4 regions of the Acidovorax sp. LjRoot117 genome follow, and region 2 is predicted to be linked to each of the others. Evidence: predicted binding sites of a transcription regulator. Region 2 holds the regulator's gene; each other region holds the start of a gene.

Region 1 (4,825 bases), on a different contig from region 2:
TCTGGCGCGCTGCAGCCTATTGCCTGCGCCCACGGGTGATGGCGCTGTCGGTGCTGCCGCTGGTGGTGATGCTTGGCCTGGCGCTGGGCCTGGGCTACTTCTACTGGGATGCGGCACTCCAGGGCATGCGCGGGTTGCTCGACGCATCGAGCGTGCTCGCCAGCTTCTGGAACTGGCTGCAGGGCTGGGGCCTGGGCGATGTGGCTTCGGTGGTGGCGCCCTTGATGGTGATCCTCGCGGTGGCCCCCGTGCTGGTGGTGGTCTCCCTGCTGCTCGTGGCGGTGCTGATGACGCCGGCGCTGGTGGGGCTGGTGGCTGACCGGCGATTCCCGAACCTCGCGCGCAAGAAGGGTGGCTCCTTCATCGCCAGCATCGTCTGGTCGCTCAGTTCCACCGTGTTGGCCTTGGTCGCGCTGGTGGTGTCCGTCCCCCTGTGGCTCGTACCGCCGCTGGTGCTGATCCTGCCGCCGCTGATCTGGGGCTGGCTCACGTACCGGGTGATGGTGTTTGATGCGCTGGCCGATCACGCCAGCAAGGAAGAGCGTCAGGAGATTTTCAAGCGCCACCGCAGCAGTCTGCTGGGCATCGGCATCGTGACGGGCTACCTGGGGGCCGCGCCCAGCATCGTCTGGGCCTCCGGCGTGGTGTTCGCCGCAGCGTTTGTGGTGCTGGTGCCGCTGGCCATCTGGATCTATACCCTGGTGTTCGCTTTTTCCTCCCTGTGGTTCGCGCATTACGCGTTGGCCGCACTGGAACAATTGCGTGCAGAAGGCGGGGCGGCAGACCGCATCTCTGCCGCTGCCGCTGCATCACCCAACGGCCAGGATGCGCCCCATGCCGGGCCACAGGCCCTGTATGCCCCGGACGATCCGGCCAAGGCCGCGCCCCCGAATCCCCCCGCGCTTGCAGCGCCAGAACCACCCGCCCACGGAACCCCCCCACCATGAATCCCCAGTTCGGCCTCATCATCGTCGGCGACGAAATCCTGTCAGGCAAGCGCGCCGACAAGCACATGCCCAAGGTCATCGAACTGCTCGCCGCCCGCGGGCTGGCCCTGTCGTACGCGGACTATGTGGGCGACAACCCGGACCGCATCACCGCCACCCTGGAGCGCGCGTTTGCCTCGGGTGATGTCGTGTTCTCGTGCGGTGGCATCGGGGCCACTCCCGACGACCACACGCGGCAATGCGCAGCCCGCGCGCTGGGCCTGGAGCTGGCGTTGCACCCCGAGGCAGAAGCCTTGATCCGCGAGCGCATGCAGGATGTGGCGCGTGAGCAGGGTGTGCCTTACGAGGCCGACCGCCCGGACAATCTGCACCGGCTCAACATGGGCACCTTCCCCGTGGGTGCCCGCATCATTGCCAACCCCTACAACAAGATTCCAGGGTTCACCTGCGAGGGATCCGGCGGCGGTGTGGTGCACTTCGTGCCGGGCTTTCCTGTCATGGCCTGGCCCATGATCGAAGGCGTGCTCGACCAGCACTACGCGGCGCATTTCAACCGCACTCCACAAACCGAGCAATCCGTGGTGGTGTACGGCGCCATGGAGGCTGCCCTCACGCCCTTGATGGAACGCATCGAAAAATCGCATCCGAGTGTCCGGGTGTTCAGTTTGCCCAGCGTGGATCATCCACAATACGGGCGGCACATCGAGTTGGGCGTCAAAGGCCCTGCGCCGCTGGTCCCGGCGGCGTGGAAAGACCTCCAACAAGGGTTGCACGAATTTGGTGCGGAGTTTGGCCCTGAATTGGTGCGCAATCTTTGAAGTACGCCCATAAGTAATTTGATGCACTGCATTGGTGCAATCGAATGCGTGCGCTGACGGTCTGCAGTCCGTGGCGCTCCTACATAGTGCGGCGGCTGCACCCGGCTGGCACGCAAACTGCTTTTGTTTACGCAAAATCCTTTTTTCAACAAGCGCTTTACCCAGGAGAACCTGATGGCCAAGACCGTTGCAGACGTGATAAAGATGGTGAAGGAAAACGAAGTCAAGTTCGTTGACTTCCGTTTCACCGATACCCGTGGCAAGGAACAGCACGTGACCGTGCCTGTTTCCCACTTTGATGAAGACAAGTTCACGTCCGGCCACGCATTCGACGGCTCCTCGGTGGCTGGCTGGAAGGGTATCGAAGCTTCGGACATGCAACTGATGCCCGACCCGAACACCGCCAACATCGACCCGTTCTTCGAAGAAACCACGCTGTTCCTGCAGTGCGACGTGATCGAGCCCGGCGACGGCAAGGCCTACGACCGCGATCCACGCTCCATCGCCAAGCGCGCTGAAGCCTACCTGAAGGCCTCCGGCCTGGGCGACACGGCCTTCTTCGGCCCCGAGCCAGAATTCTTCATCTTCGACGGCGTGCGTTGGTCCAACGAACCCGGCAAGGTCATGTTCGAGATCGAAGAGTACGAAGCCCCCTGGAATTCGGGTGCCAAGCTCGAAGGCGGCAACCGCGGCCACCGTCCCACGGTCAAGGGCGGCTACTTCCCAGTGCCTCCGGTCGACAGCACGCAAGACATGCGCGCTGAAATGTCCCTGATCCTCGAATCCCTGGGCATTCCGGTCGAAGTGTTCCACCACGAAGTGGCGGGCGCTGGCCAAAATGAAATCGGCACCAAGTTCAGCACGCTGGTCGAGCGCGCTGACTGGACGCAGGTCCTGAAGTACGTGGTCTGGAACGTGGCCAACGCCTACGGCAAGACCGCCACCTTCATGCCCAAGCCTTACGCTGGCGACAACGGCTCCGGCATGCACGTGCACCAGTCCATCTGGAAAGACGGCAAGAACCTGTTCGCAGGCGACGGCTATGCCGGCCTGTCGGACTTCGCGCTGTACTACATCGGCGGCATCATCAAGCACGCACGTGCCCTGAACGCCATCACCAACCCTGGCACCAACTCGTACAAGCGTCTGGTGCCCGGCTTCGAAGCCCCTGTGAAGCTGGCCTACTCGGCCCGCAACCGCTCGGCCTCGATCCGCATTCCTTACGTGGCCAACCCCAAGGGCCGCCGCATCGAAGCGCGCTTCCCCGATCCATCGGCCAATCCTTACCTGTGCTTCTCGGCTCTGATGATGGCGGGTCTGGATGGTGTGGAAAACAAGATCCATCCCGGCGAAGCCGCCACGAAGGACCTGTACCACCTGCCGCCCGAAGAAGACAAGCTGGTGCCCACCGTGTGCCACAGCCTGGACCAGGCGCTGGAATACCTGGACAAGGACCGCGGCTTCCTGACCAAGGGTGGCGTGTTCTCCGACTCCATGCTGGACGCCTACATCGACCTCAAGATGCAGGAAGTCACGCGTTTCCGCATGGCTCCCCACCCTGTCGAATACGACATGTACTACTCGCTGTAATCGCCTGCCTGCAGGCTGTTACACCCAAAAGGCGGCGCAAGCCGCCTTTTTTCATGGCGCGCAAGGATTGGGCGGACTGCAACGGAACCAGTGGCTGGGCCGTTGCATCCTTGTACAAAGCCCTGTGGGGGCCTGCTGGTGTTCGATTGGCGATGCACGGTGATTGGTGGATACTCCACCGCACCCCCTGCATGGCAGTGCGAGGAAACCGAATGAAGAAAACGCTCATCTCCCTGTTATTGATCGCTGCGACGACGGCCCCGGCCGCCTGGGCGCAAGACCGCATCTACCGCTGTGGCAACGAATACACCAACAACGCCCAGCAGGCCAAGGAGCGCGGCTGCAAACTGGTGGAAGGTGGCAACGTGACGGTGGTGCAGGGCAGCCGCCCCGCAGGTGCTGCAGCGCCTGCTGCCGCGGCTCCGTCTGCCGGTGGTGGCAGTGCCACCTCGGCGTCGCCACCGTCCGCATCGCGCGTCAGCTCCAACGACCAGAAGGCCCGCGATTCCGACGCACGCGCCATCCTGGAGTCCGAGCTGCGCAAGGCCGAGGCGCGCCACGCAGATCTGGTGAAGGAATACAACGGCGGCGCGCCCGAGCGCAATGCGCTTGACCTGCGCAACCCGCAGCGCTACATCGAGCGCACGGCGGAACTCAAGGCCAACATCACCCGCAGCGAAAGCGATATCGCCGGCATCAAGCGCGAGATTGCGCGCCTGCCTGCTGCCGCCAACTGATTCGCTGGCCGCAACTCCACCAAAACCCTCGCCATACCGTAGTCGTCACAAGCGCGTGAACTCCCTTCCTCCCACCGATGCCCCGTCCTCCGACACGGGGCGTTTTCATTCCCTGGACCTGATGTCCACGCTCGTGGCGGTGCTGCGGGCCGACGGCGCCGTGCAGTTTGCCAACGCCGCGCTGGAAAACACCCTGGGACTGTCGCGCCGCACGCTCGAGGGCGCCGACTTCTCCACCTTCTTCACCGACCCCGCGCTGCTGCAGACCGCGCTGGCGGGAGCCCGGGGCAAGGACTTTGCGGCGCTGCGCTACGAGGCCGGGCTCAAGCGCCTGCACCAGGACCCGGTGCCTGTGCATGTGAGCGTGGCCGACGCGGAGCAGGTCGGCGAGATTCTGGTGGAGCTGTGGCCGCTGGAGCAGCAGGCGCGGCAGGACCGCGAGGAGCGCCTGCTCGACCAGGCCCAGGCCAACAAGGAGCTCATCCGCAACCTGGCGCACGAGATCAAGAACCCGCTGGGCGGGATCCGCGGTGCCGCCCAGTTGCTGGAGATGGAGCTCGAAAGCCGCGAGCTCACCGAATACACCCAGGTCATCATCCACGAAGCCGACCGCCTGCAAAGCCTGGTGGACCGCCTGCTGGCGCCGCACCGCCATCCCCACCTGGTAGGTGACGTCAACATCCACGAAGTGTGCGAGCGCGTGCGCTCCCTCGTGCTGGTGGAGTACCCGCAG
Region 2 (4,825 bases):
GTTGTCCAGGTGCCCGCCCTGGTTCACATGGCTGATGTAGATCTGCATCTCGGTGGAAAAACCGAACTGCGCGGGAAGGTCGAAGACGATGCGGGCCATGGCTGGGCGGTGGGGGTGGAGCGGAGGTGGAAGCGTGGAACAAGGACAACGGGCGGGCACCCGCGGTGGCGGCGTGCATGCGGTACTGCGCAGGGCCGCTGGGTGCCGGGGATTTTCTGCAGCGACAGGCCCTGCGGCCCACGGCGGGTGGTGCCATGGGGCGGTGCGGCACATCCGGGCAGCTTCTTGCTGACAGCACGCCCGGTGTCTCTTATGCTCGCAGGCATGAGATTTTACCGGAGCCCCTCCCCCGGCCTTTTCCGCCAGGCCGTAGCCGCCACGCTGGCAATGGCCGCGCTGGTGCTGGCACCGATGGCGGGCGCCCAGACGCTCTACAAAACGGTGGGCCCGGACGGCCGGGTCGTCTACAGCGACAAGCCCCCCACGGGCGTGGGTGTGGACAAGGCGATGAAGCTGGACAACCTGCCGGTCAGCGTGGTGCCGGGTGCAGAGCCCCGCGCGGCCGACCGCAGCCCCAAGACCGAGCCCCCCGCCGCAGCACCCCGTGGCGACGTCGTGCTCTACATGGCCACCTGGTGCGGCTACTGCAAGGCCGCCAAGGCGTACCTGGCGCAAAAGGGCATTGCCTACCGCGAGCTGGACGTCGATACGCCGGTGGGCAAGGCGGCCTTTGCACAGATTGGCGGGCGGGGTGTGCCGGTGCTGCTCACCAACGGCCAGCGGTTGTCGGGCTTCAGCGCGCAGTCCTACGACGCCGTTTTCGCGCCCCAGCGCAAGTAGCCTGGCCTCGCACCCCACCGCACCGCAGTTGGCGGGCCGGTGGGTGGGCGGCGATCTTCCGGCGCAGGCCCTGCAGCGCTGACAGAGCTACAGCGCCTTGCGCAGATTGGCCGGCGCGATCTTGAGCGCTTCGCGGTACTTGGCCACCGTGCGGCGTGCGCACTCGATGCCCTGCTCCTTGAGCATCTCGGCGATCTGGCTGTCCGACAGCGGCTTGGTGGGGCTCTCGGCCGCGACGAACTGCTTGATCAGCGCGCGCACGGCGGTGCTCGACGCATTGCCGCCCGTCTCGGTGCCCAGGCCCGAGCCGAAGAAGTACTTGAGCTCGTAGGTGCCGATGGGCGTGGCCATGTACTTGGCGGTGGTCACGCGGCTGATGGTGGACTCGTGCAGGCCCAGCTCGTCGGCAATGTCGCGCAGCACCAGCGGGCGCATGGCCAGCTCGCCATGCGTGAAGAAGTTCTTTTGCCGCTCCACGATGGCGCGCGAGACGCGCAGGATGGTGTCGAAGCGCTGCTGGATGTTCTTGATGAACCAGCGCGCCTCCTGCAGGCGCTGCTGCATGCCCTGGTGGCCTTCGCCGCCCTTGTGGCCGCGCAGTGCGCCGGCGTAGATGTCGTGCACGCGCAGGCGCGGCATCACGTCGGGGTTGAGTGCGACGATGAAATTGTGCTGCCCGTCGCGCCCGTTGGCGCGGCCCGCTTTGCGCACGATGACGTCGGGCACGATGATGTTGCGCTCCACGTCCACAAACTTGCGGCCCGGGCGCGGCTCCAGCCGGGCGATCAGGGCCATGGCGGCGCGGGTGCGCTCCTCGCCGTCGCCGCACAGCTGCGTCAGGCGGCGGATGTCGCGGCGCGCCAGCATCTCCAGCGGCTGCTGGCACACGCGCAGCGCGGTCTGCACGGTGTCGGGGTCGATCTCGCTGTCTTCGTCCGCGGCCAGCGCCTTGAGCTGCAAGGTCAGGCACTCGCCCAGCCCGCGCGCGCCCACGCCCACGGGCTCCAGGCTTTGCAACAGGCGCTGCGCCACCGTGAAGCGGTGCACCAGCTCCTCGATCTGCTCCAGGTCGTCGGGGCCGGCCAGGCTGATGGCCAGCTCTTCGAGCGGGTCTTCGAGGTAGCCGTCGTCGTTGAGCGATTCGATCAGGAACCGCAGCGCCGCGCGGTCCACCTCGGACAGGCGCAGCGACAGCGCCTGGCGGTGCAAAAAGGCAGTGAGCGATTCGTGCGTGCGGGCCAGCTCGGTGGCGTCGGCCTCGTCGCCTTCGGCATCGTTGCGGTTGCGGGCGGGCGCATCGCCGCCCCATTCGGTGTCGTTCGGTGCGACCTCGACGGTGCCGTCGCCGCTCCAGTCGGGCTCGTCGCTGGCGCTGCTGCCCGGCTCGGAGTCACCCAGCGGGCCGTCGGCCGCGGTATCGCTGGACGTGCTGGCGGTGGTGGCGCCGGGGGCGTTGGAATACAGCGTGTCGTCCGCGCTGTACTCGTCGGGCTGGGCAGGAACGTCGGCCGCCTCCAGGCCGAACTCTTCGCGCGGTGCCTCCTCGGCATTGCGCTCGAGAAACGGGTTCTCGTCGAGCATCTGCTCGACCTCCTGGCCCAGCTCCAGCGTGGACAACTGCAGCAGCCGGATGGACTGCTGCAGCTGCGGCGTGAGCGCCAGGTGCTGCGATACGCGCAGTGACAGGCCGGGCTTCATCGGGCAGCCGCCTTGCGGCCTGCAGGGCGCGCGGCGCACGCCGCCCCGCGGGGCGGCACAAAGGAGAGGCGGGGGTCGAACGTAAGGTCCATCGGTCTGCTACATGCGGAAGTGTTCGCCCAGGTACACCCGGCGCACTTCGGCGTTGTCGACGATCTCGGAAGGGGTTCCCTGCGCCAGCACCTGGCCGTCGCTGATGATGAACGCGTGGTCGCAGATGCCCAGCGTCTCGCGCACGTTGTGGTCGGTGATGAGCACGCCGATGCCCCGCGCCTTGAGGAATCCGATGATGCGCTGGATCTCGATCACCGCGATGGGGTCGATGCCGGCGAAGGGCTCATCCAGCAGGATGAAGCGTGGCTGCGTGGCCAGGGCGCGGGCGATCTCCACGCGGCGGCGCTCGCCCCCGGACAGGGCCATGGCGGGCGAGGCCCGCAGGTGGTCCACCCGCAGCTCCTGCAGCAGGGCGGTGAGGCGCTCTTCGATGGCCTCGCGCGGCAGCGGCTGGCCGTTCTCGCCGCGCTGCAGCTCCAGCACGGCGCGCACGTTTTCCTCGACCGACAGCTTGCGGAAGATGGACGCCTCCTGCGGCAGGTACGACAAACCCAGGCGCGAACGGCGGTGGATGGGCATGTGGGCGACCGACTGGCCGTCGATACGGATGTCGCCCGCATCGCTGCGCACCAGGCCCACGATCATGTAGAACGAGGTCGTCTTGCCCGCTCCGTTGGGGCCGAGCAGCCCGACGACTTCGCCCTTTTGCACGGTGAGCGACACATCCTTGACGACCTTGCGGCTGCCGTACGACTTGGCCAGGTGCTGCACCTCCAGCCGGCTGCCGACCTGTGGGTCTGCAGCGGAGGGTGCGCCGGACGAGACAGGCTGCGCGCTCACTGGGCGCCGCCGCCGAGGGTGTTGCTGGGGCGCAGCGCCGGTGCCGACGACGGCGCGGCAGGTGCTGCGGCGCCCGGTGGCGGGTCCTTGGGCGCCAGCACTGCGCGCACGCGGCTGCCAGGGGCCGGGGTGTCGCCTGCGGTGCTGGTGGACGGCTTGCGCTGGCCGTCCACGGTGAACACGTCGGTCAGGTTGTTGTAGACGATGACGGCGCCGGTGATCTCGTCGCTCAGCACCGCACCGCGGTAGCGGCGCAGCTCGGCGCGGGTGATGAAGCGCACGTTGTCGGCCTTGCCGTCGTACTCGATGACCTCGCTCTCGCCCTCGATGAACTCGTCGGGCGCACCAGGCACGGTGTCGCGCTTTTGGCGAAAGAACGCGCGCTTGCCCGCCTCGGCCGTCACCACCCCGTACTGGTAGCCCTCGGCGTCCTGGCGCACATCCAGCCGCGCACCGCGCAGGATGATGGACCCCTTGGTCATGACCACGCGGCCGGTGAACACGCTGGTTTGCTTGAGCTCATCGTGCCGCAGGGCGTCGGCCTCGATGTTCATGGGTTTGGCGCGGTCAGCCTTTTCAGCATGGGCAACGCCATGAATGCAGGCCAGGGCCGTGAGCAGGAGGGTTGGGAGGATGCTGTGTTTCATAGGGCACGAATCTTGCAGTTCATTGTAGCCACCCCAAGGCATGCGCCATGGAAAAAGACCCGCACGCTTCCACGCGCGTGGGGTCTCTGGCCCTAAGGAGTCGCTTCCTCGGCGCGGGACGGCAATGAAAAAAGCCCGCATCCGCGGGCTTTTTCGTGGGGCATGCCGGGCCAGGCGGCTCGGGCTTACTTCTGCTTGGTGAGGAACTCCACCACTTGCAGCACGTTCTGCATGTTGCCGGCCATGGTGCCGTCGGTGTAGTACTTGCCGGCCACGCCCATTGAGGGCACGCCTTCGACGCCGTAGGCGTCCTGCAGCTGCGATGCGCGGCGCACCTGGTTCGACACGGTGAAGGAGCTGTAGATTTCCTTGAACTTGGCGGCGTCCACGCCCTGCTGGGTCACCCAGGCCAGGATTTCGTCGTCCTTGGCGAGCTTGGCTTTCTCGACATGGATGGCGCGGAACACCTTGGCGTGCAGGGCTTCGAGCTTGCCCATGCCCTCCAGCGCGTAGAACAGCTTTTGCTGCGGCACGAAGCTGGCGTTGAACGCCACGGGCACGCGGCGGATGGACAAATCCTTGGGCGCGGCCTTGACCCAGGCATCGAGCGTGGGTTCGAACGCGTTGCAGTGGGGGCAGCTGTACCAGAAGAACTCGATCACATCGACCTTGCCGGCGGGCGCGTCGAGCGTCACGGGCTTGTCCAGCCGCTTGTAGTCCTTGCCCTCCTTGAACTGGCGGGCCTG
Region 3 (4,825 bases), on a different contig from region 2:
ACCATTGACCACCCGCAAACCATCGCCGACGGGGCGCAGACACAGTCGCTGGGCGCGCTGACCTTCCCCATCATCCGCGACCATGTCGAAGACATCATCACCGTGAGCGACGCGCAGCTGATCGAAGCGCTGCGTTTTTTCGCCGCGCGCATGAAGCTCACCGTCGAGCCCACTGGCGCCCTCGCCTTCGCGGGCGTGCAGGCCTTCTCCGGCGAGGACGACGGCGCCAAGCTGCTGCACGGCGAGCGCGTGGGCGTCATCGTGAGCGGCGGCAACGTGGACCTGGCGCGGTACTCGCGGTTTCTGGCGGACTGAGCGGGCCGCGCGCCGGGGCCTGTGGCTTTGTACGGCTCTGTACGGCTGTGCACGTCGCTGCAGCTTTGCCATCACACGCCCTGGCCCCCCCGCCGGGGCGCCCCCGCCGCTCGGGTTTCCCGGCCCCGCGGCGAATGGAGGTGAAAATACACCCACCGCCATTCATTCAATTCCCAGCACACCCGAGGCCGCGCCATGAGCACCGCTAGCAACAACAACGTCACCGTCATCACCCACCCCCTGGTCCAGCACAAGCTCACGCTCATGCGCCGCAAGGACGCCAGCACCAACAGCTTTCGCCGCCTGCTGGGCGAGCTGTCCACGTTGATGGCCTACGAAGTCACGCGGGACATGCCGCTGCAGGACTTCGAGATCGAAACCCCGCTGGAGACCATGACCGGCAAGGTCATCGACGGCAAGAAGCTGGTGCTGGTGTCCATCCTGCGCGCGGGCAACGGCTTTCTGGACGGCATGCTCAACGTGGTGCCCGGCGCCCGCGTGGGCCACATCGGCCTGTACCGCGACCCGGCCACGCTGCAGCCCGTGGAGTACTACTTCAAGATGCCGTCCGAGATGCAAGAGCGCGACATCATCGTCGTCGACCCCATGCTGGCCACCGGCAACTCGGCCGCCGCGTGTGTGGACCGCCTGAAGAAGCTCAACCCCCGCTCCATCAAGTTCGTCTGCCTGCTGGCCGCCCCCGAAGGCGTGGCCACGCTGCAAAAGGCCCACCCCGACGTGCCGATCTTCACCGCCGCCATCGACCGCGAGCTGAACGACCACGGCTACATCCTGCCGGGCCTGGGCGATGCGGGCGACCGGATCTTTGGCACCAAGTAGGCGCCACGGGCACCCGTAAAAAAGCCTCGCAACAGCGAGGCTTTGTACGTGGCGGAAGACGGCCCAAAGGCGGTCGGGTCAGCAAATAGCGCCAGGCAACTGCTGCATGCACTCGGTTGAAGACGCATTGCTCCTCCCAGGTGCCTTGGCCACGGCCGCTGGGGAGTTGGCGGGCACGCCCGCCAGAGCGGTATCCCCTTTTTGCAGCTGTCTGTCGAACACCAGCGTTTCGCCAAACACCATCTCGATCCACGTGGGGTACGTGTAGGCCGTGCCGCGGTTGTGGTCCACGACAGCGCCGATCACGCCACCCAGGATGATGTTGCCGGCCAGAGCGCCATTGGGACGGGAAACCAGGGACCCGTTGGCGGCGTCCTCGCCGGGCTGCGTGCACACGATCGTCATGTCTTTGGACGAACGGCGCAGGGCCTGCATCGTGCCCGACTTGAAGGTGGTGGAGCCGTAATCGTTGGTGGCCACGCACTCGGCGCCCACCACGACGGTGCCGCCCTTTTGTTTGGTGTCTACGCGCACTCCGTGCGTGGTGTCGTTCATGACCGATGCACACCCTACCAGCGACAGGGCAGCCGCTGCTGCAAGCAAAGCTTTCACAAGAAATCCCTCTTCGTTTTATAGACCCGCTGCTTGCGGGCGGCGAATTGTAACTAGAAGAACACACCCCAAAAGGGTGCCTTGGTCGCATTCGGAACATTACCGACTTTTGGCTTTTGATTCAGCACAACACGTCGTGTGGCGTTGCCTGTCGCACATAAAAGTGCATCGGCACGCACCACGGAAGAGCCCCCTGCCCAGCGCGCGGCCGCCCGCCCCGTGATGGCTCGCCTGGCAAGCGAACATCGTGCGCTGCGCTAAGCCTTGGGGGAGGGCCCCGTGGCCGGGCACGGCGCTCCGCCGGTTGCAGGCCACTGCAACGTCGTGCATGCTTATTGCTTGGAGCCAAGTTCACTGCCCTATTGCACCCAACCCAAGAAAGCGTTGCCATGACCACTCGCCGCATCTTCACCGGACGCCTGCTCTGCACCTCCATGGCCCTGTCGGCCGCCCTGGGCCTGGCGCCCTCGCTGGCGGGGGCGCAGGCCAAGCTCAAGGTCGCGGCGATCTACACGGTGCCCTACGAGCAGCAATGGGTGAGCCGCATCCACAAAGCGCTGAAGGCCGCCGAGGCGCGGGGCGAGATCGAATACAAGTCGAGCGAGAACGTCTCCAACGCCGACTACGAGCGCGTGATGCGCGAGTACGCCACCGGCGGCAACCAGCTCATCGTGGGCGAGGCCTTTGCGGTGGAGGCCGCCGCGCGCAAGGTGGCCAAGGACTTCCCCAAGACGTCTTTCCTGCTGGGCTCGTCCGGCAAGCCGCAGGCGCCCAACTTCAGCGTGTTCGACAACTACATCCAGGAGCCCGCCTACCTGTCGGGCATGGTCGCGGGCGGCATGACCAAGACGAACAAGATCGGCATGGTGGGCGGCTTTCCCATCCCCGAGGTGAACCGCCTGATGCACGCCTTCATGGCGGGGGCGAAAGAGACCAATCCCAAGGTCGAGTTCACCGTGAGCTTCATCAACAGCTGGTTCGACCCGCCGAAGGCCAAGGAAGCGACGTTTGCCATGATCGACAAGGGCGCCGACGTGCTCTATGCTGAACGCTTTGGCGTGTCCGACGCGGCCAAGGAAAAGGGCAAGCTCGCCATCGGCAACGTGATCAACACGCAGGACAAGTACCCCGACACCGTGGTGGCGTCGGCCCTGTGGCACATGGAGCCCAGCATCGACCGCGCGCTCAAGCTGGTCAAGGAAGGCAAGTTCACGCCCGAGGACTACGGCCCGTATTCGATGATGAAGCACAAGGGCTCTGAACTCGCGCCGCTGGGCACGTTCGAGAAAAAGGTGCCCGCCGACATCGTGGCCAAGGTCAAGGCGCGCGAGGCCGAGATCCTGGCCAGCAAGTTCACGGTGAAGGTGGACGACAGCCAGCCCAAGTCCACGGCGAAGTAATCGAAGTAATGCCGTCGGCATTGCGTTGATGGGCGCGGCCAGCGGTGCAGCGCCCGTGACGGTGGTGGACCACCCGCCACCGTCACCCACCGGCCGTGCGCACACCGTTGCCGTCAATGGTGCCGGGCAGCCCTCCACTGCGTTGCCGGCACCGCACCGCACCGGCCTTGCGCTAGGCTGCGGCACTTCTGACATTTTCAGGACCTGACCATGCCCTCATCCAGCAGCAGCACCACCACTTCCACCCATCTTCGCAGCACCCTCGCCCGGCACGGGCTGCGCCTGCTGGCGGCGGCCACCCTGGCCGCGGCGGTGGCAGGCTGCAGCACAGCACCCACTCGTTCATCGAGGGCTGCGGTGGTGCAGCTCGATGCCACACCGCGCATCGCCGTCATCTCGGCCTTCGAGCCCGAACTCACCGTGCTGCTGCCCCAGGTGCAGCAAGCCGCCAAGCACCGCATCAACGGTGTGGAGTTCACCACCGGCACCCTGTCGGGCCAGCCCGTGGTGGTGTTCCTGTCGGGCATCAGCATGACCAACGCGGCCATGAACACCCAGCTCGCGCTGGACCGCTTCAACGTCAGCCACATCGTGTTCAGCGGCATCGCGGGCGGCGTGAACCCGGGCCTGCACATCGGCGACGTGACAGTGCCTGCCCAGTGGGGCCAGTACATGGAATGGCTCATGGCCCGCGAGGACAAACCCGGCCAGTACAGCGCCCCGGCCTGGATGAAAAGCGAGCTGACCCTGCCCGCCTTCGGCATGATGCACCCCCGCCCGGTGGAGGTGCGCAGCGCCGCACAACCCTCCCTGACCAAGCAGTTCTGGTTTGCCGCCGACGCCCGCATGCTGGCCGTAGCGCGCAGCCTGGGCACCAGCGTCGCGCTGGACCATTGCCACGCCGACAAGTGCCTCAAGGAGCGCCCCCGCATGGTGATCGGCGGCAACGGCGTCTCGGGCCAGGCCTTCGTGGACAACAAGGCGTTCCGCGAATACGCGTTCAAGACCTTCGATGCCAACGTGCTCGACATGGAAACCGCCGCCACCGCCATGGTCGCGCACAGCAACGGCGTGCCCTACATCGCCTTCCGCTCACTGAGCGACCTGGCCGGCGGGGGCGATGGCGAGAACGAGATGGACACCTTCATGCACCTGGCCGCGGCCAACTCGGCCAAGGTGCTGCAGGCGTTTCTGGCCAGCTGGAAGTGACACCATGAACCCGCAGCGGGCGCTGGCCGCATGGAGCCCCTCTCCCCTCGCGGGAGAGGGGTTGGGGAGAGGGGGCACGTGCAGCCGGCGCTGCGCTGGTGCGGATGCCGCCCCCCTCTCCCCGGCCCTCTCCCGCGGGGGGAGAGGGAGTGGCGCGCATTGAACAGGCATTGCAAATAACGCACTCCATCGCACACACCATGCCCGACGCCGTCCTGCACCTGACGAACATCACCAAGCGCTTTGGCAAGCTGGTTGCCAACGACGGCATCAGCCTGACCCTGCAGCGCGGCGAGGTGCTGGCGCTGCTGGGCGAGAACGGGGCGGGCAAGTCCACGCTGATGTCCATCCTGTTCGGGCACTACGTGGCCGATGAAGGGCATATCGAAGTGTTCGGCAAGCCCTTGCCGCCGGGCCAGCCGCGCGCGTCGCTCGGTGCGGGCATCGGC
Region 4 (4,825 bases), on a different contig from region 2:
TTCCAGGCACTCGCCGGTGGCCAGGTCGAAGTGGTTCTTGTACAGCGGCGAGGCCACCACGACGCGGTCACCGATGTTGCCGATGAGCCCGCGGGACAGCACGCTCGCGCCCGACTTGGGGTCCACGTTGTCGATGGCGAAGAAGCGGTCGGCGCCGAGGCGAAACACCGCCACATGCCGGTCGGCCACCAGTGCGCACACGCCGGTGCTGGGCAGGATGTCGTCGACCGCGCAGATGTCGGTCCAGGCGAATGTGTCTTCAGTGCTTTGGGGAAGTGCGCTCATGGCGTGATGCTTTCAAAAGTGGGTTGCGCATGCGGTGGAGGCACAGCCGGCCAGATGGACGGCTGCGCGCTCCACGCTCAGGCTGCCTGGGCGATGGGGATGACCTTGGCTGCACCGCGCACGCGTTCATCGGCGGTGGCAGGACGGATCTGGCCGCGCTCCTGTACGAACAGCACGTTCTCGTCGCCCTTGTCGCTGTTCACGAACGAGCGGAAGCGCTTGCGCGTTTCGGGGTCGGTCACGGCGGTCTTCCATTCGCACTGGTAGGTGTCGACCACGCTCTGCATCTGCGCTTCCAGCTCAGCGCACAGGCCCAGGCTGTCCTTTTGCAGCACGTCCTTGAGGTAGTCGAGGCCGCCTTCGAGGTTCTCGCGCCAGGTGCTGGTGCGCTGCAGCCGGTCGGCCGTGCGCACATAGAACATCAGCACCCGGTCGATCATGCGCACCAGCTCGTCCTTGTTCAGGTCGGACGCGAACAGCTCGGCGTGGCGCGGCTTCATGCCGCCGTTGCCGCAGATGTACAGGTTCCAGCCCTTTTCGGTGGCGATGATGCCGATGTCCTTGCCCTGCGCCTCGGCGCATTCGCGCGTGCAGCCCGAGACGCCGAACTTGATCTTGTGCGGGGCGCGCAGGCCCTTGTAGCGGTTCTCCAGCTCCACGGCCAGGCCGACGCTGTCACCCACGCCATAGCGGCACCAGGTCGAGCCCACGCAGCTCTTGACCGTGCGCAGCGACTTGCCGTACGCGTGGCCCGACTCGAAGCCGGCGGTGATCAGCTCTTCCCAGATCAAGGGCAACTGCTCCAGGCGTGCGCCGAACATGTCCACCCGGGCACCGCCCGTGACCTTGGTGTACAGGCCGTACTTCTTGGCCACCTGGCCCACGGCGATCAGGCCGTCGGGCGTGACCTCGCCCCCGGGCATGCGCGGCACGACCGAATAGGTGCCGTCCTTCTGGATGTTGCCCAGGTAGTAGTCGTTGCTGTCCTGCAGGCCCGCCAGTTCTTTCTTGAGCACGAACTCGTTCCAGCACGATGCGAAGACGCTGGCCGCCACCGGCTTGCAGATGTCGCAGCCCAGGCCCTTGCCGTGCTTGGCCAGCAGGTCGTCGAAGCTCTTGATCTGGCCCACGCGCACCAGGTGGTAGATCTCCTGGCGCGAGTACGCGAAATGCTCGCAGATGTGGTTGTTGACTGCCATGCCGCGGCGCGCCATCTCGGCCTTCATGACCTGGGTGACCAGGGGCACGCAGCCGCCGCAGGTGGCGCCGGCCTTGGTGCAGGCCTTCATCTCGGCGATGGTGCAGACGCCATTGCCCACGGCCTCGCAGATGCCGCCCTTGGTGACGTTGTTGCACGAGCAGATCTGCGCCGTGTCGGGCAAGGCATCCACGCCCAGGCCGGGCTTGGCCTTGCCGTCGCTGGACGGGAAGATCAGGAACTCGGGGTCTTCGGGCAGCGCGATGCCGTTCAGGGCCATCTGCAGCAGCGTGCCGTATTCGGTCGCGTCGCCGATCAGCACGGCGCCCAGCAGCTGCTTGCCGTCTTCGCTGATGACGATCTTCTTGTAAACCTGGCGGCGCTCGTCCACATACTGGCAGGTGCGGCTGTGCGGAGTCTTTCCATGCGCGTCGCCGATGCTGGCCACGTCCACGCCCATGAGCTTGAGCTTGGTGCTCATGTCGGCGCCGACAAACGCGGCGTCGGCATCGCCCGCAATGTGGCGGGCCGCCACGCGGGCCATGTCGTAGCCCGGGGCCACGAGACCGAAGGTCTGTTCGTTCCACGAGGCGCATTCGCCGATGGCATAGACGTCATGGTCGCTGGTGCGGCAGGCGCTGTCGATGGCCACGCCACCGCGCGGGCCGATGGCCAGCAGGCTCTGGCGGGCCAGTTCGTCGCGCGGGCGGATGCCGGCGGAGAACACGATCATGTCGGTCTCCAGGTAGGTGCCGTCGGCAAACACCATGCGGTGGCGTGCGCGAGCGCCGTCGGTGATCTCCTGCGTGTTGCGGCCGGTGTGCACCTGCACGCCCAGCTCCTCGATCTTGGCGCGCAGCACGCGGCCGCCGCCCTCGTCCACCTGCACGGCCATGAGGCGCGGGGCGAACTCGACCACGTGCGTTTCCAGGCCCATGTCGCTCAGCGCCTTCGCGCATTCCAGGCCCAGCAGGCCGCCGCCCACGACCACACCGGTCTTGGACTTGGCGCCCGAGGCCTGCATGGCCTCCAGGTCCTCGATGGTGCGGTAGACGAAGCAGTGCTCGCGGTCGCGCCCGGCCACCTGCGGCACGAAGGGGTTGGAGCCGGTGGCCAGCACCAGCTTGTCGTAGGTGAGCACTTCGCCATCGGCCGTGGTCACGGTGCGGATGCGGCGGTCTACCGACGCGGCCCGTGCGGCCAGCCGCAGGGTGAAGCCCGTGCGCTCGAAGAAGCCCGGCTCCACCAGGGAGAGTTGTTCGGCCGAGGTGCCGCTGAAGAAGGCGGATAGATGCACCCGGTCGTAGGCAGCGCGGGGCTCCTCGCACAGCACGGTGACTTCCACGCCGGTCATGCCGGTTTCCGCCAGGCTTTCGAGGAACTTGTGGCCCACCATTCCGTGGCCGATGAGAACAATTTTCATGATCGTGGTCCTGCAATGACCCGGCTGACCTGGAGAGCTCGAAGCAGGATGGGCATGCGTGCCGGACCGTGGGTCGGCGCCGCACCCTCACCCTCCGCGGTAGCACGGGTGTGGTTTGGAACAACCAGGCGAAAGGCAACGAGGCCTAGGCCCGCCTGGGTTCCGCCATCATTAGCGGAGGGGTGTCGTCGGCCCGCAGGCAGCTTCACCGGCGGGCACTGACCCAACTGCAATATCCATGCCGGGGTGTGATGGCGCGGAGAAACCGGCGCGCAGGGCCTTTTGAGCGATGGCGCGCCACGCTGCCTGCACGTGCCGTGGCATGGCGCATCAATGCGGTGCAAGGCAGCCCCAACATAGGGCGGGAGGGCGTCTGCAGCGGCCGTGCCAGGCAGGCACAGGGCCCAGGGGCCACGGCCCCCGGCACGCGGGCTCAGGTGAGGGGCTGGGCGTACGCAATGCCGCCGACACGCGGCGTGGAATGCCGATGCCTGACCACTTCGCCCGAACCCTGCTGTCGCTTCGGGTCCGGCCGGTCGTGCGCGGCCATTTTTTGGTGTTCAAACCCGCGATCCGGATGCAAACTTCCGCGGGAAGCCATAGCCCTCGGGGAGACCTTCTCTCACCGCAGCCATAGAGACACCACCATGACAGAACGCAGATCCACCAGCGACAGGCGCAGCGGCACCGACCGCCGGCAGGAGGAACAAGGCCCTCCCACACACTACGAACGGCGGCGCACGATCGAGGCGCGGCAACCCGAACTGACCGAGCTGCACCTGAGCGACGAAGAACTTCGTGCCCTGGGGTTCCAGCAAGGCGGGCCGGCCTCCCCAAAACCCGGCTGATCCGGGCCGCCGCACGCGCAACCTCGGCGCCAGCCGGCGCGGCCAGAGCCCATCAATGCCCGTTGTCGGCCACCGTGAGCACCCGGTGCGCCACCATGTCCAGCGCGGGCCGCGTGATGCCCTGCTTGTCGGTCCAGACCTTGGGCACCAGGCTGCCGGCAAGGGCCAGCGCATCGCCATCGCGCAGGTGGTGCAGCGACGCACGCACATCGCTGTCGAACGCAATCACGTTCACGAACAGCGTCTCGCCATCGGAAGTGCTGGCACGCACCTTGGCCACGGTGAAGAGCTTGCCGGTCTTGTCGGTCCGCTGCTCGGCATCGCCGTACAGGCGCCCTGACACCAATCCATCGATCATGCGAATCCTTGGCCCCGGGGACGCACCGGGGGGCACGTGGCAGCGGGGGCAGTTGGTTTGTGGGGCACCTGAAGCGGGCCCTGGGTGGCGCCGCAGCCGAAGCACCGCAGAGATGACGAGCCCGCATTGGGCGGCGCCAGCAAAAAAGCCCAGAACCTTTCGGTTCTGGGCTTTTGCTATCAATGGTCGGCGTGGCGGGATTCGAACTCGCGACCCCTTGCACCCCATGCAAGTGCGCTACCAGGCTGCGCTACACGCCGACAAGACTTAGATTATATGCAGAAAAACACTAGGTCAGAGAAAGTAGCGCACGAATCTCAAATAATTCTTTGCGCACCGCATTCGAGTCCAGCGAATAGCCCACCGCATCGATGGACAAGCTCTGCGCGCTGTCGATCAGCATGCTGGGCAGCTCGGTGCCGCCGTCCGCGGCATCGCCTTCTGCACCGGCCTCATCGCGGGCCGGATGCGCGAGTTCCTGCAGACGATTGCGGGCGCCACTGATGGTGAAGCCCTGGTCGTACAGCAGGTCCCGGATGCGGCGGATCATGAGCACTTCGTGGTGCTGGTAGTAGCGGCGGTTGCCGCGCCGCTTCATGGGCCGCAACTGCGTGAACTCCTGCTCCCAGTACCGCAGCACGTGGGGTTTTACGCCGCACAGCTCCGCTACCTCACCGATGGTGAAGTAGCGTTTGGCGGGTATGGAAGGAAGA

The links. Region 2 encodes sigma-54, which starts transcription at its own class of promoters, with help from an activator protein. Its sites were predicted from a motif close to TGGCANGNAANCTGCTTT; they were not measured.
Region 1: a site for sigma-54 is predicted at 1,872-1,889, ahead of glnA (type I glutamate--ammonia ligase). Genes of this name have one in related genera too.
Region 3: a site for sigma-54 is predicted at 2,092-2,109, ahead of ACSQ3D_RS26805 (BMP family protein). Genes of this name have one in related genera too.
Region 4: a site for sigma-54 is predicted at 3,133-3,150, ahead of nirB (nitrite reductase large subunit NirB). Genes of this name have one in related genera too.

The regions. Positions count from the first base shown of each region.
Region 1 is NZ_CAXUPO020000015.1:136,361-141,185, reverse strand. It holds gene ACSQ3D_RS25430 (EI24 domain-containing protein) at 1-947, shown strand, start outside; gene ACSQ3D_RS25425 (competence/damage-inducible protein A) at 944-1,765, shown strand; gene glnA (type I glutamate--ammonia ligase) at 1,940-3,355, shown strand; gene ACSQ3D_RS25415 (hypothetical protein) at 3,568-4,092, shown strand; gene glnL (nitrogen regulation protein NR(II)) at 4,214-4,825, shown strand, end outside.
Region 2 is NZ_CAXUPO020000016.1:16,651-21,475, reverse strand. It holds gene ACSQ3D_RS25545 (acyl-CoA thioesterase) at 1-99, opposite strand, end outside; gene ACSQ3D_RS25540 (glutaredoxin domain-containing protein) at 325-840, shown strand; gene ACSQ3D_RS25535 (RNA polymerase factor sigma-54) at 928-2,538, opposite strand; gene lptB (LPS export ABC transporter ATP-binding protein) at 2,638-3,432, opposite strand; gene lptA (lipopolysaccharide transport periplasmic protein LptA) at 3,429-4,079, opposite strand; gene ACSQ3D_RS25520 (thiol:disulfide interchange protein DsbA/DsbL) at 4,265-4,825, opposite strand, start outside.
Region 3 is NZ_CAXUPO020000018.1:26,087-30,911, reverse strand. It holds gene ACSQ3D_RS26820 (threo-3-hydroxy-L-aspartate ammonia-lyase) at 1-315, shown strand, start outside; gene upp (uracil phosphoribosyltransferase) at 511-1,155, shown strand; gene ACSQ3D_RS26810 (hypothetical protein) at 1,234-1,767, opposite strand; gene ACSQ3D_RS26805 (BMP family protein) at 2,157-3,167, shown strand; gene ACSQ3D_RS26800 (5'-methylthioadenosine/S-adenosylhomocysteine nucleosidase) at 3,378-4,376, shown strand; gene ACSQ3D_RS26795 (ABC transporter ATP-binding protein) at 4,577-4,825, shown strand, end outside.
Region 4 is NZ_CAXUPO020000007.1:66,444-71,268, reverse strand. It holds gene nirD (nitrite reductase small subunit NirD) at 1-285, opposite strand, end outside; gene nirB (nitrite reductase large subunit NirB) at 363-2,906, opposite strand; gene ACSQ3D_RS18160 (hypothetical protein) at 3,554-3,754, shown strand; gene ACSQ3D_RS18155 (single-stranded DNA-binding protein) at 3,807-4,112, opposite strand; tRNA gene ACSQ3D_RS18150 (tRNA-Pro) at 4,296-4,372, opposite strand; gene ACSQ3D_RS18145 (MerR family transcriptional regulator) at 4,402-4,825, opposite strand, start outside.